DNA from 3 places in the Lederbergia graminis genome. Region 2 is predicted to be linked to each of the others. Evidence: riboswitches for the same ligand, from Rfam matches in the RefSeq annotation. Region 2 holds a riboswitch; each other region holds the start of a gene.
The links. Region 2 has a riboswitch for cyclic di-GMP ahead of ACFPM4_RS00480 (anti-repressor SinI family protein). Riboswitches for the same ligand answer to the same signal wherever they lie in the genome.
Positions count from the first base shown of each region.

Region 1 (3,180 bases), 330 kb from region 2:
TGCAATTAGGGAAAGACTACAACCGATCGCAAAAAATATGATACCGAATTTAATACTTTTAGTTGAATCATCTACAAATTCATTGGAGATAACATTTCCGACATTTATATTTTTAAAGTTTCTCCAGAACTTAACATACTGAAATATGCTAATAGTCCAAAATATTATCGCCATTAGTACAAGAGTTAGGATTATCAACACTACCTCTCCCCTTTATTAACGGTTCACCTTTTTACGAATCAATGGAAGTAAAGGCTTCAATAATAACAAAAAAATCAACTCTTTTTTAGAGTTGATCATGTAGTGTTTTTTCTTCTGCCAATTAAATACATAATTAAACCAAATAAAAAACCTGCTATAAGCCATATCCAAACAGGTAAGGCTGTCTTTTCTGTTACCTTCACATTAGGATTAATTGCACCATTTTTCTCTATATATTCTTGGACATCTTTTTGTTTGATGGAAAATGTTTTACTATCCAATACTTCTATTCCGTTTATATTTACTTTGATTTCTAGGGTATACATACCATCTTCCATGACAGAATGGTTCCATGATATTGGAAAATTGATTTTTGATTTTGGAGCCATTTTAATGGATTGAAATTCTCCGCTAAATAATGTATTTTCTCTTTCATCACTCACAATATATGTCCCATTAATATCCTTTTGAATGTAATGGGCATTATTGATCATCTCCAAAAGAATTTCACCTTTATTTTCTGGCGAGAAGCTAGCACTTCCAAATGTGAAATCTGGCTTTGTCTCATTCGGGAGGGATAGTTGAATTGCAATCGCATGAACAGATTCAGTTTTTAAGATAAAATTAGCTGTTTCATTATTCTGTACCTTATCTTTTTTTGCATCTTCATTAATTGTTTTAAAACGTACCCCTCCTAAAATCGTAGCCGCATTCGTTTCAGGTACTTGAAGAGTGAGTGGTACGACTGTTTGAGAATAAGGTGGAATGATGACACTGTCTGTAACTGTAATATAATCCTTCAGTTGAATTGCATCTGAGAGTAAAGAGGTATGAGGTGAAGACATTTCCGCTTCATACATGATTCCACCTTTAGGATTCGTATACGCATTAGCCGCTTCAATATAAACTATTAACGTTTTATTTTGATTGTTTTTAATGCGTACGTTTAACGATTGGCTTGATTTTTCATCAACAATTAGATCAAAATATCCTTTCGTACTTTTAATCTGATTATCGGGATAAATCGGTTCCACAATGATTGGCGCTATATTCTCATCTGCATTGACTAGCAAAGAGGGGATAAGGAAAAATACTGTAACCAATGTTACGAACAAAGAATAAAAAAACTTCATTAACTAGACCTCCAATCTTTTCGTATTTTACCCAAGATGGAAAAATTTATAAAAAAAAGACCAAGTCTTTATGACTTAATCTCTAGAAATTATAGTTATTATGGGCCAGCATTAAAGTTAACTGTAATAGTGGAAGTATAAGTTCCAGCTTTTACATCTTTCGGGTTTAGGGTTAATACAAGCGCCTTTTCAGGGAATGAAATATCGAATTTACCCATTCCGCCATTTTGATTTGCTGATAAGATTTTATAACCACCAGTACCGTTGTCGATAGTACTTGAATCTGAAATTGTAAAAGTACTTATATCAGAAGATCCTGCTAGTGGAGTAACTTCCGCTTTCTTTAGAGTTAAGGAATTTAATGGAAGTGTTTTTGCTCCTTCTAATTCACCTGTAGTGAATTGAGTTGCTTCTACATAAATGTCCCAACCTTCACCACTTCCGCGTGCATCTGTTACGGTAAAGGTACCAAAATCTGCATCTGCTGTTTGGATAGTACCATCTAATGTAACAGCTGAAAAATTTCCAATAGTTGGCTCCGTTTTTTGTAATGTTCCACCTGTAATTGCTGTTGAACTAGCAAAGGATGAAGTTGCAAATGCACCTACGACAAACCCCATTGCGACTATCCGTAAAGCAAGTTCTTTAAATTTATTCATTAAAAATATCCCTCCAAAACAAATTTGTGTTTTTGCATCGGAAGAATTTCGAATTCCACAAAAAAAAGTCTGTTTCATTCTCCATTCTTCAGCAGCCCAGCCACCATAGCAAATCGCGTTAGGTCTGTTGGCTTTGCGTCATCGTTTTTCAAGCAACTTTGCCTTTATTAAGAATGAGATTAGAACAAAACTATGACTCTATTTATCTATGTCCTATTTTGTTGTTCTCTCTGAAACTAATAATATTAAAAACAACGAGAGTTGAATAGATATTGATTTTTACCAAAGTTGCTTATAATTTCCTGTGATATTTTGGACTCAGCTCACTCCAAACATCAAATTTATTACCATTTACATCATGAAAAACAAAATTTCTTCCAGCGTGTCCTCTGTCCTCTATATCTCCTACAATAACATCCTTCTTTATTAATTCTTTATGTATTTTTTCTAAAGCATCTATACCATTTACTTCGAATGTAAGCGAAAATTGTTCTTTTCCTTTATAATCAATAAAATTTGCAGTTTGTTTTTCATTCGCTTTCACAAGAAAAAAGCTTTGATCAGCAAGGTTAATTATTGCTTTATCATTGTCTTTATAACTTAATTCTGCATCTAATCTTGTAACATACCATTCAGTTGCAATATCTACATCTGTTACAGGAATATATGTTGTCCCTACTCTTATTAACTTTTGTCCCATCGAACTTTCCTCCAACCATTTTTTTCACCAAAAAAAAGTGATTACTAATATGCAGAAATCACTCTAATATTGGTTTTTCTATTAATTCAATTTTTTTCACCTTTGCAATACTTGGCTTTCCTTCTGTTATTTCACCGCCAATTGTCGCTTGAATTTTATCGCCTGCTTTGAATTTCTTCGTATTAATATCTTGTAACTCTAAAAAGTCATATAAATAAGCATCTAATGTACCATCTTGAATACCTTGTTGAATTTGCTTATATTCTAGTATGTTCAAATTTTCACCGATAACGAGTGAGTCTTCATTTACTTGGATAATATAACCTTGAACGATTAATTCAGAATGGTTATCATGCTTCTGTTTTGCTTGCTGGATGATATATTCAGCTATATTTGTTAATTCAATCGCAGCTCTACTGTGATCACAATTATTCCAATAGAATTCTCTTTCTCCCATTATAAATTTATAAGAATTAATATTATCTGC
Region 1 is NZ_JBHSMC010000001.1:415,365-418,544, reverse strand. It holds gene ACFPM4_RS02180 (hypothetical protein) at 1-174, opposite strand, end outside; gene ACFPM4_RS02175 (DUF916 domain-containing protein) at 297-1,334, opposite strand; gene ACFPM4_RS02170 (WxL domain-containing protein) at 1,433-1,993, opposite strand; cyclic di-GMP riboswitch class I at 2,081-2,166, opposite strand; gene ACFPM4_RS02165 (VOC family protein) at 2,286-2,693, opposite strand; gene ACFPM4_RS02160 (DUF3221 domain-containing protein) at 2,752-3,180, opposite strand, start outside.
Region 1: it holds a riboswitch for cyclic di-GMP, as region 2 does, so the genes downstream of both, ACFPM4_RS02170 (WxL domain-containing protein) here and ACFPM4_RS00480 (anti-repressor SinI family protein) in region 2, are expected to answer to the same signal.

Region 2 (3,180 bases):
TCCCTGAAAAAATCGCTTCTGACTTAATTGTTTTTTCTTCAAATTTCTTCACTGTTTTCCCCCCTAATTTTACCTTTCCATATCATAGCATAGTGTTACCAGAACTTTAATTTTGTTTTCATCTAATTATATCAGTTAATATAGAAAGTAAACGAATGTGAAGGTGGGAGGAATTATGGAGAAAAGAAGACTTGGCAATTCCGATTTATTTGTATCAAAAATTGGACTTGGTTGTATGTCACTAGGTACTAATAAAGAAAAAGCTACTTATATAGTCGAAGCTGCACTGGACGAGGGAATTAATTATTTTGACACAGCTGACTTATATGATTATGGAATAAACGAAGAAATAATCGGCAGCATCTTACGTCCTCACCGTGAGGAAGTCATTATTGCAACGAAAGTTGGTAATAGATGGACGGAGAAAAAAGATGGATGGCACTGGGATCCATCAAAGTCATATATTAAAAATGCTGTAAAAGAAAGCCTCCGCCGGCTAAATACAGATTATATAGACTTGTATCAACTCCATGGTGGTACCATTGATGATCCTATTGACGAAACAATTGAAGCTTTTGAAGAATTAAAGGCAGAAGGACTTATTCGGTACTACGGAATATCCTCTATACGCCCTAATGTCATACGTAGCTTCGCAGAAAAGTCAAATATTGTTAGTAACATGATGCAATATAGTCTGCTTGATCGACGTCCTGAAGAACTTATGCCTTTCTTAAAGAAACATAATATTAGTATTGTAACGCGTGGTTCTGTTGCAAAAGGTTTGCTTAGTGAAAAAATGATTGAAAGTTTAGAAGCAGAACACTATGATTGGGAAAGTTATTTAGATTATTCAGCTTTAGAAGTAAAGGAAATCATTAATAGTTTAAAAGCAAAGCTCTTAGATACAAATACTCGTACTCTTAATGAAATCGCATTACAATTTAATTTAGCTCATGACCAAGTCGCATCTGTCGTTACAGGAGCTAGTTCAGTAGAACAAATTCGCGACAATGCTCGTGCAGTTAACGCGCTTCCGCTATCAAAAGAAGAGCTTGCATATATTGAAATGATTACAAAGAAAAGCATCTATACCAATCATAGATAACTTTATAAATTTTGTTCAACAAAACGATCGTAATAACTGTTTTTCTTAACAATTTTCACCCTTATTTTTATAGACATCACGCATAAATTTTTTCCGTTTTATTTAAACCGTCTATTTTCGACACGATTCGATATATGTAGCGTAATAATACACCCTATAAAAAACCCTTCGACATCGACATTTTTCTTGAGATTGTTACTTTTGGAGTAGCTATAATATAGGTATAAAGTGATATGTTTCAAAGATAAAGGCAAGTCTGATCGAAAGGCAGATACGCAAAGCCACAGGCCTACGGTAGGAACTACGGCGGCTGGGTTACCTAAAACATACCTAAACTATTGATGTCGGAGGGGTAACATTGGGTAAAACACTAAAAGATATTCACCTAGATGAGGAATGGGTGGAATTAATTGTATCTGCTATAGAGTCAGGAATAAGTGTAGAAAATATTCGCCAATTTTTTAGAGAGCGCTCTCATGTTGTTCCATCAACATCTACTGGAAAATTGAAATGATTTTTTGTTCTAAATATGAAACATGCCTTCGTTATATGTTATAATATACCCGAAGGATGGTGACGATACATGATTGGTGAACGCATACGTGAATATCGAAATATCAACAAAATGTCTTTATCAGAATTAGCCGAAAAAGCTGGTGTTGCAAAATCTTATTTAAGTTCGATCGAGCGCAATATCCAATCGAACCCTTCTATACAATTTCTTGAAAAAGTCGCTGCCGTTTTAAACATCTCTGTTCAAACATTACTGCATGGAGAAACAGATGGAAACCAAGATGCAAATCTTGATAGTGACTGGGAAGATCTTGTCCGTGAAGCAATGTCTTCCGGTATATCCAAACAGGAATTTCGTGAATTTCTTGAATTCAATAAATGGAAAATGAGAAATAAATAATAAATCAAATAGTAGCCTTCTATACTTTCTATTAAGGATGGTGTTCACGATTATTATGCGGAAGCGACTATTTCAACTTGTCTCCGTTGTTTTGATTTTGACTGGAATCATCTTAGTAGCTACTGCACTGAAAGACATTTATCTTGTAGAAAAGAAAACGAATCTTTCATTGGCACAAGCAAAAGAATTAGTTCATCATGAGTCAGGTCTCAAAAAGGAGATACCTAAGAATGAAACAGAAGTATTGGATATTTCCTTTGAAAAAGGCGAAGTAATTGGCATATTAAATATCCCTAAGTTGGATGCGGAACTTCCTATCATCGAAGGTACAGATGAAGAAGAACTAGAAAAAGGTGTTGGACATTATTCCAATACTGTGTTCCCAGGTCAACCAGATCAAATACTATTATCTGGCCATCGTGATACTGTTTTCCGTAAATTAGGTGATTTAGAAAATGGTGATATTTTTCATGTAGAAATGCCTTATGGGGATTTTTATTATGAAATTATTGGTTCTCAAATCGTAGATGCTGATGATACAACTGTTATTCGCTCTACTGCTCCTGACGAAATCCTAACTGTATCAACTTGTTATCCGTTTTATTTTATTGGCGATGCTCCTGATCGCTATGTATTAACAGCAAAGAGAATTGAATCGCCTGAATCTATTTAAAAAGGCTTGGTTTCCACATGTGGAACCAAGCCTTTATATTATTTAAAATCTTTCCAGTTCAGTGATGTTTCGTTTAATAATTCCTCGAAAGATTTATTTTTTTCACGTTGTTTTCTTTCCTTTTGTAAACGTGCCTTTTCAGCCGCTTTTTTCGCTTCTTCTTGCTCGAGCAATTGTTTTTGAGTTTGTTTGAGTTTCTCTAACGTCTCTATATTTAGACCATCTTTTAAAGTGAGCGCATCTGAATCTTTTTTCTGCTTATTATGCTGTGGTTGTTTTTGTTTTCTTTTTGCCAATTTCATCCACCCCTTTTTCCTCTACTTCCTATCGTCTTACATTTTTTATTGTAAATCAATCTTTTCAACGTATGTTTTTATAGTTTTTTGTTTATCGCTTTCTATACTTTAAATAGCACAGTTAATTACTTATAATAGATATATAGGTGAAACTTTTCTTACCATCAGTCCGTAAATAATGTAAGGATAGTTT
Region 2 is NZ_JBHSMC010000001.1:83,052-86,231, reverse strand. It holds gene ACFPM4_RS00490 (NUDIX hydrolase) at 1-52, opposite strand, end outside; gene ACFPM4_RS00485 (aldo/keto reductase) at 176-1,105, shown strand; cyclic di-GMP riboswitch class I at 1,345-1,428, shown strand; gene ACFPM4_RS00480 (anti-repressor SinI family protein) at 1,464-1,619, shown strand; gene ACFPM4_RS00475 (helix-turn-helix domain-containing protein) at 1,689-2,018, shown strand; gene ACFPM4_RS00470 (class D sortase) at 2,074-2,691, shown strand; gene ACFPM4_RS00465 (YqkE family protein) at 2,730-2,987, opposite strand.

Region 3 (3,180 bases), on a different contig from region 2:
TACTAGAAGGAAAAGATCCTCTTACTAATATGCATGCTAACACTACTATTCCGGAAGTACTTGGCTGTGCAAGAGCCTATGAAATTACTGGGGAAGAAAGGTGGCTTGATATTGTCAAAGCATATTGGAAGTGTGCTGTTACAGAAAGAGGCTATCTTGCAACTGGAGGTCAGACCGCTGGCGAAGTTTGGATGCCAAAAATGAAGATGAAAGCAAGATTGGGAGACAAGAATCAGGAACACTGTACAGTATATAACATGATCCGCTTGGCAGATTTTCTGTTCAGATATACAAATGATCCTAATTATGCACAATATATAGAGTACAACTTATATAACGGCATCATGGCACAGGCTTATTATAGAGAATATGGATTAACTGGTAATAAGCATAACTACCCGTACACAGGATTGCTGACATATTTCCTTCCAATGAAAGCAGGTTTGCGTAAAGATTGGAGCACGGAGACGGAAAGCTTTTTCTGTTGCCATGGTACGATGGTTCAAGCAAATGCAGCCTTGAACCGTAATATTTATTACCAGGACAATAACGATATATATGTGTGCCAATATTTTAGTTCTGAGTTGAACACGTCCATTAATGAAGAAGATATTCGACTAATCATGAATCAAGACAATATGTCGGGGAGTAGTTTGACATCATCCGATATTGTAGGCTCCCAGGCTCTGAATGATATTACTGCTTCATATGAAAATATCCCAACATACCGAAAGTATGATTTTACAATAAAGACTCCTAAAAGCATGAAGTTCGCCATTCATTATCGGATTCCGGAATGGATTACTTCGGAAGCGAAGATTTATGTAAACAATGAACTACAAGGAAAAACAAATGAGTGTAATGTTTTTTATAAGATGGAAAGGCAATGGTCTGATGGTGATAAGGTTAGCATCATCTTACCGGTTGGAATCCAATTTATACCTCTACCAGATGATGAGAATATGGGTGCATTCCGTTATGGACCGGAAGTGTTGGCAGGTATTTGTCAGGAAGAAAGAATCTTGTTTGCTGATATCAATGAGATCACTTCAGAGCTGACATTGGAAAACGAACGTGAGTGGGGAAGTTGGAGATATTTCTTTAAGACAGAAAACCAAGACCCAGCCATTCAATTTAGAAGAATACGAGATATTGGATATGAGCCATATCAAATATACTTTAAAGTGAAATCGAAAGTGTATGTGGAAAACTAGAAAGAATAGATGTTAAGGTCGGTATATATTTTTTGACTTGATGTTTCCTAGAGAAAAGTTATGTCTCTAGGAAACATCTTTTTGCATTGAATAAAGATTTGCATTAAAAAAAATAGCCTAGTGACCTCTGTCTATATTACTACTTTTATATCTATACGCAGTAGTCTACTTCTCTATAAATATTCACATATTTCCCAAATAACCATGTCGAAATTTGTTGAAATTGCACTAATTTTGTCATACTATAAATAGAATTAATGTAGAAAACTTAATTTAATAGGCTATAAGATAATGGCAAACTTATTGAAAGGTAAGGACGCAAAGCCACGAACCTAAGGCGAATTTGCTATGGTAGTCGGGTTGCCGAAATAGCGGAGATAGAAGACTCCCTTTTTTCGGTGCGGTCTTTTTTTTTACTTCGAGATTGTTATCTTTTTCACACTTTATGTTTCTGTATCATATATGGCCAAGTTAAAGAAGAATTAGGATAAAACGCCTAATTCTATGTTTTTTGTTAGGCTCTGTTAAAGTGCATTGTTGTTAACAACTTAGCTGAGGCCGTGCCCGCGGAAAGCGAGTGTACAGGAGCAAAAATCAACAACAGAGTTTAACAGAGCATTTTGTTAAGGAGTAGAAAATTAGGAAAATGGACTTTGTTTTTATTCAATATGAAATAAAAAAGGAATTGTAAAGTTATACATACATAAGTAAGAGAAAAGCTTGCGAATATGGCCATGTTAAAGTTTCTACAGAAAAAAACATTAAAAATATGGGAATAATGAGGGTAGAAAAATGATGAGTAGAATTACAAATTTTAAAAGTATTAGAATGAAGATCTTATCTGGATTTTCCATTGTTATTTTGTTAGTTGTCATTTTAGGAGTGTACAACTTTTTTGTTACGAAAGAATCTAATAAAAATATTGAGAGTATGCTTAACAACGAAGTTCAATTATTAATAGCAAATGACAAATTAGTATCAACGATTGCGAATAGAATTGGAACTGCACGAGGCTACGTATTATTTGGTGGTGACTTTAAGGATCGATTTAATGAGTATACAGAGCAAGGGATACAAGCAGAAAAGATAATTAGAGAGATAGAGGTTACCGAGGAATTCGATACACTAATGAATCGTACGGTAGAATGGCGTAAAAGCATAGCTAGTGAAGTATTCAATGAATATGATAAGGGAAATAAAGACCTAGCTCTTAAAAATCTGGAAAAGCTTACGCCGGAAGCTCGTGAATTAATGATTGGATATGAAAAATTAGCTTCTGAGAGTGAACAAAAGTTAACTGAATTAGGAAATGACACTATCTTAAATGGTAATAGATCATTAAATGTAACATCTGTCATTACAGCTCTAATTATTGGTTTAAGTATTATTGTAGGAATTGTCACATCGCACTTTATTTCGAAGCCAATAAAAATGGTAGTAGAACGGATGAAACAAATAGCAAACGGAGATTTGAGACATGAACCGTTAAAAACAAAATCAATTGATGAGATAGGTCAACTAGTTCATTCTGTTAATTCAACAAATGAAAGTCTACTTACTATTGTAAAAGATATGATAAATGTTTCCGGTAGTGTAAAGAACAGAGGCGAGCAACTAACACAATACTCTGATGAATTATTAGCAGGTAGCCAGCAAATTGCAACAACAATGGAAGAGTTATCAGCAGGAGCGGAAGAACAAGCACATTCTTCGGCAACTCTAAATGAAAATATGGGGAACTTCTCTCAACAAATTATGGACGTTGCTTTAAAAGGTGAGTCAGTTAAGGAACAATCTGATACGATGCTTCAATTAACAGAAAATGGTAGTCATTACATGGAGGAATCTGTTCAAAAAATGGCTACGATAAATGGAAAAATGAAACAATCTCTATTAATGGTCAAAGGATTAGACAATAAGACGGATAACATTTCAAACCTAGTAAATGTCATCAAGGATATCGCGG
Region 3 is NZ_JBHSMC010000003.1:30,675-33,854, forward strand. It holds gene ACFPM4_RS04680 (beta-L-arabinofuranosidase domain-containing protein) at 1-1,214, shown strand, start outside; cyclic di-GMP riboswitch class I at 1,498-1,582, shown strand; gene ACFPM4_RS04685 (methyl-accepting chemotaxis protein) at 2,007-3,180, shown strand, end outside.
Region 3: it holds a riboswitch for cyclic di-GMP, as region 2 does, so the genes downstream of both, ACFPM4_RS04685 (methyl-accepting chemotaxis protein) here and ACFPM4_RS00480 (anti-repressor SinI family protein) in region 2, are expected to answer to the same signal.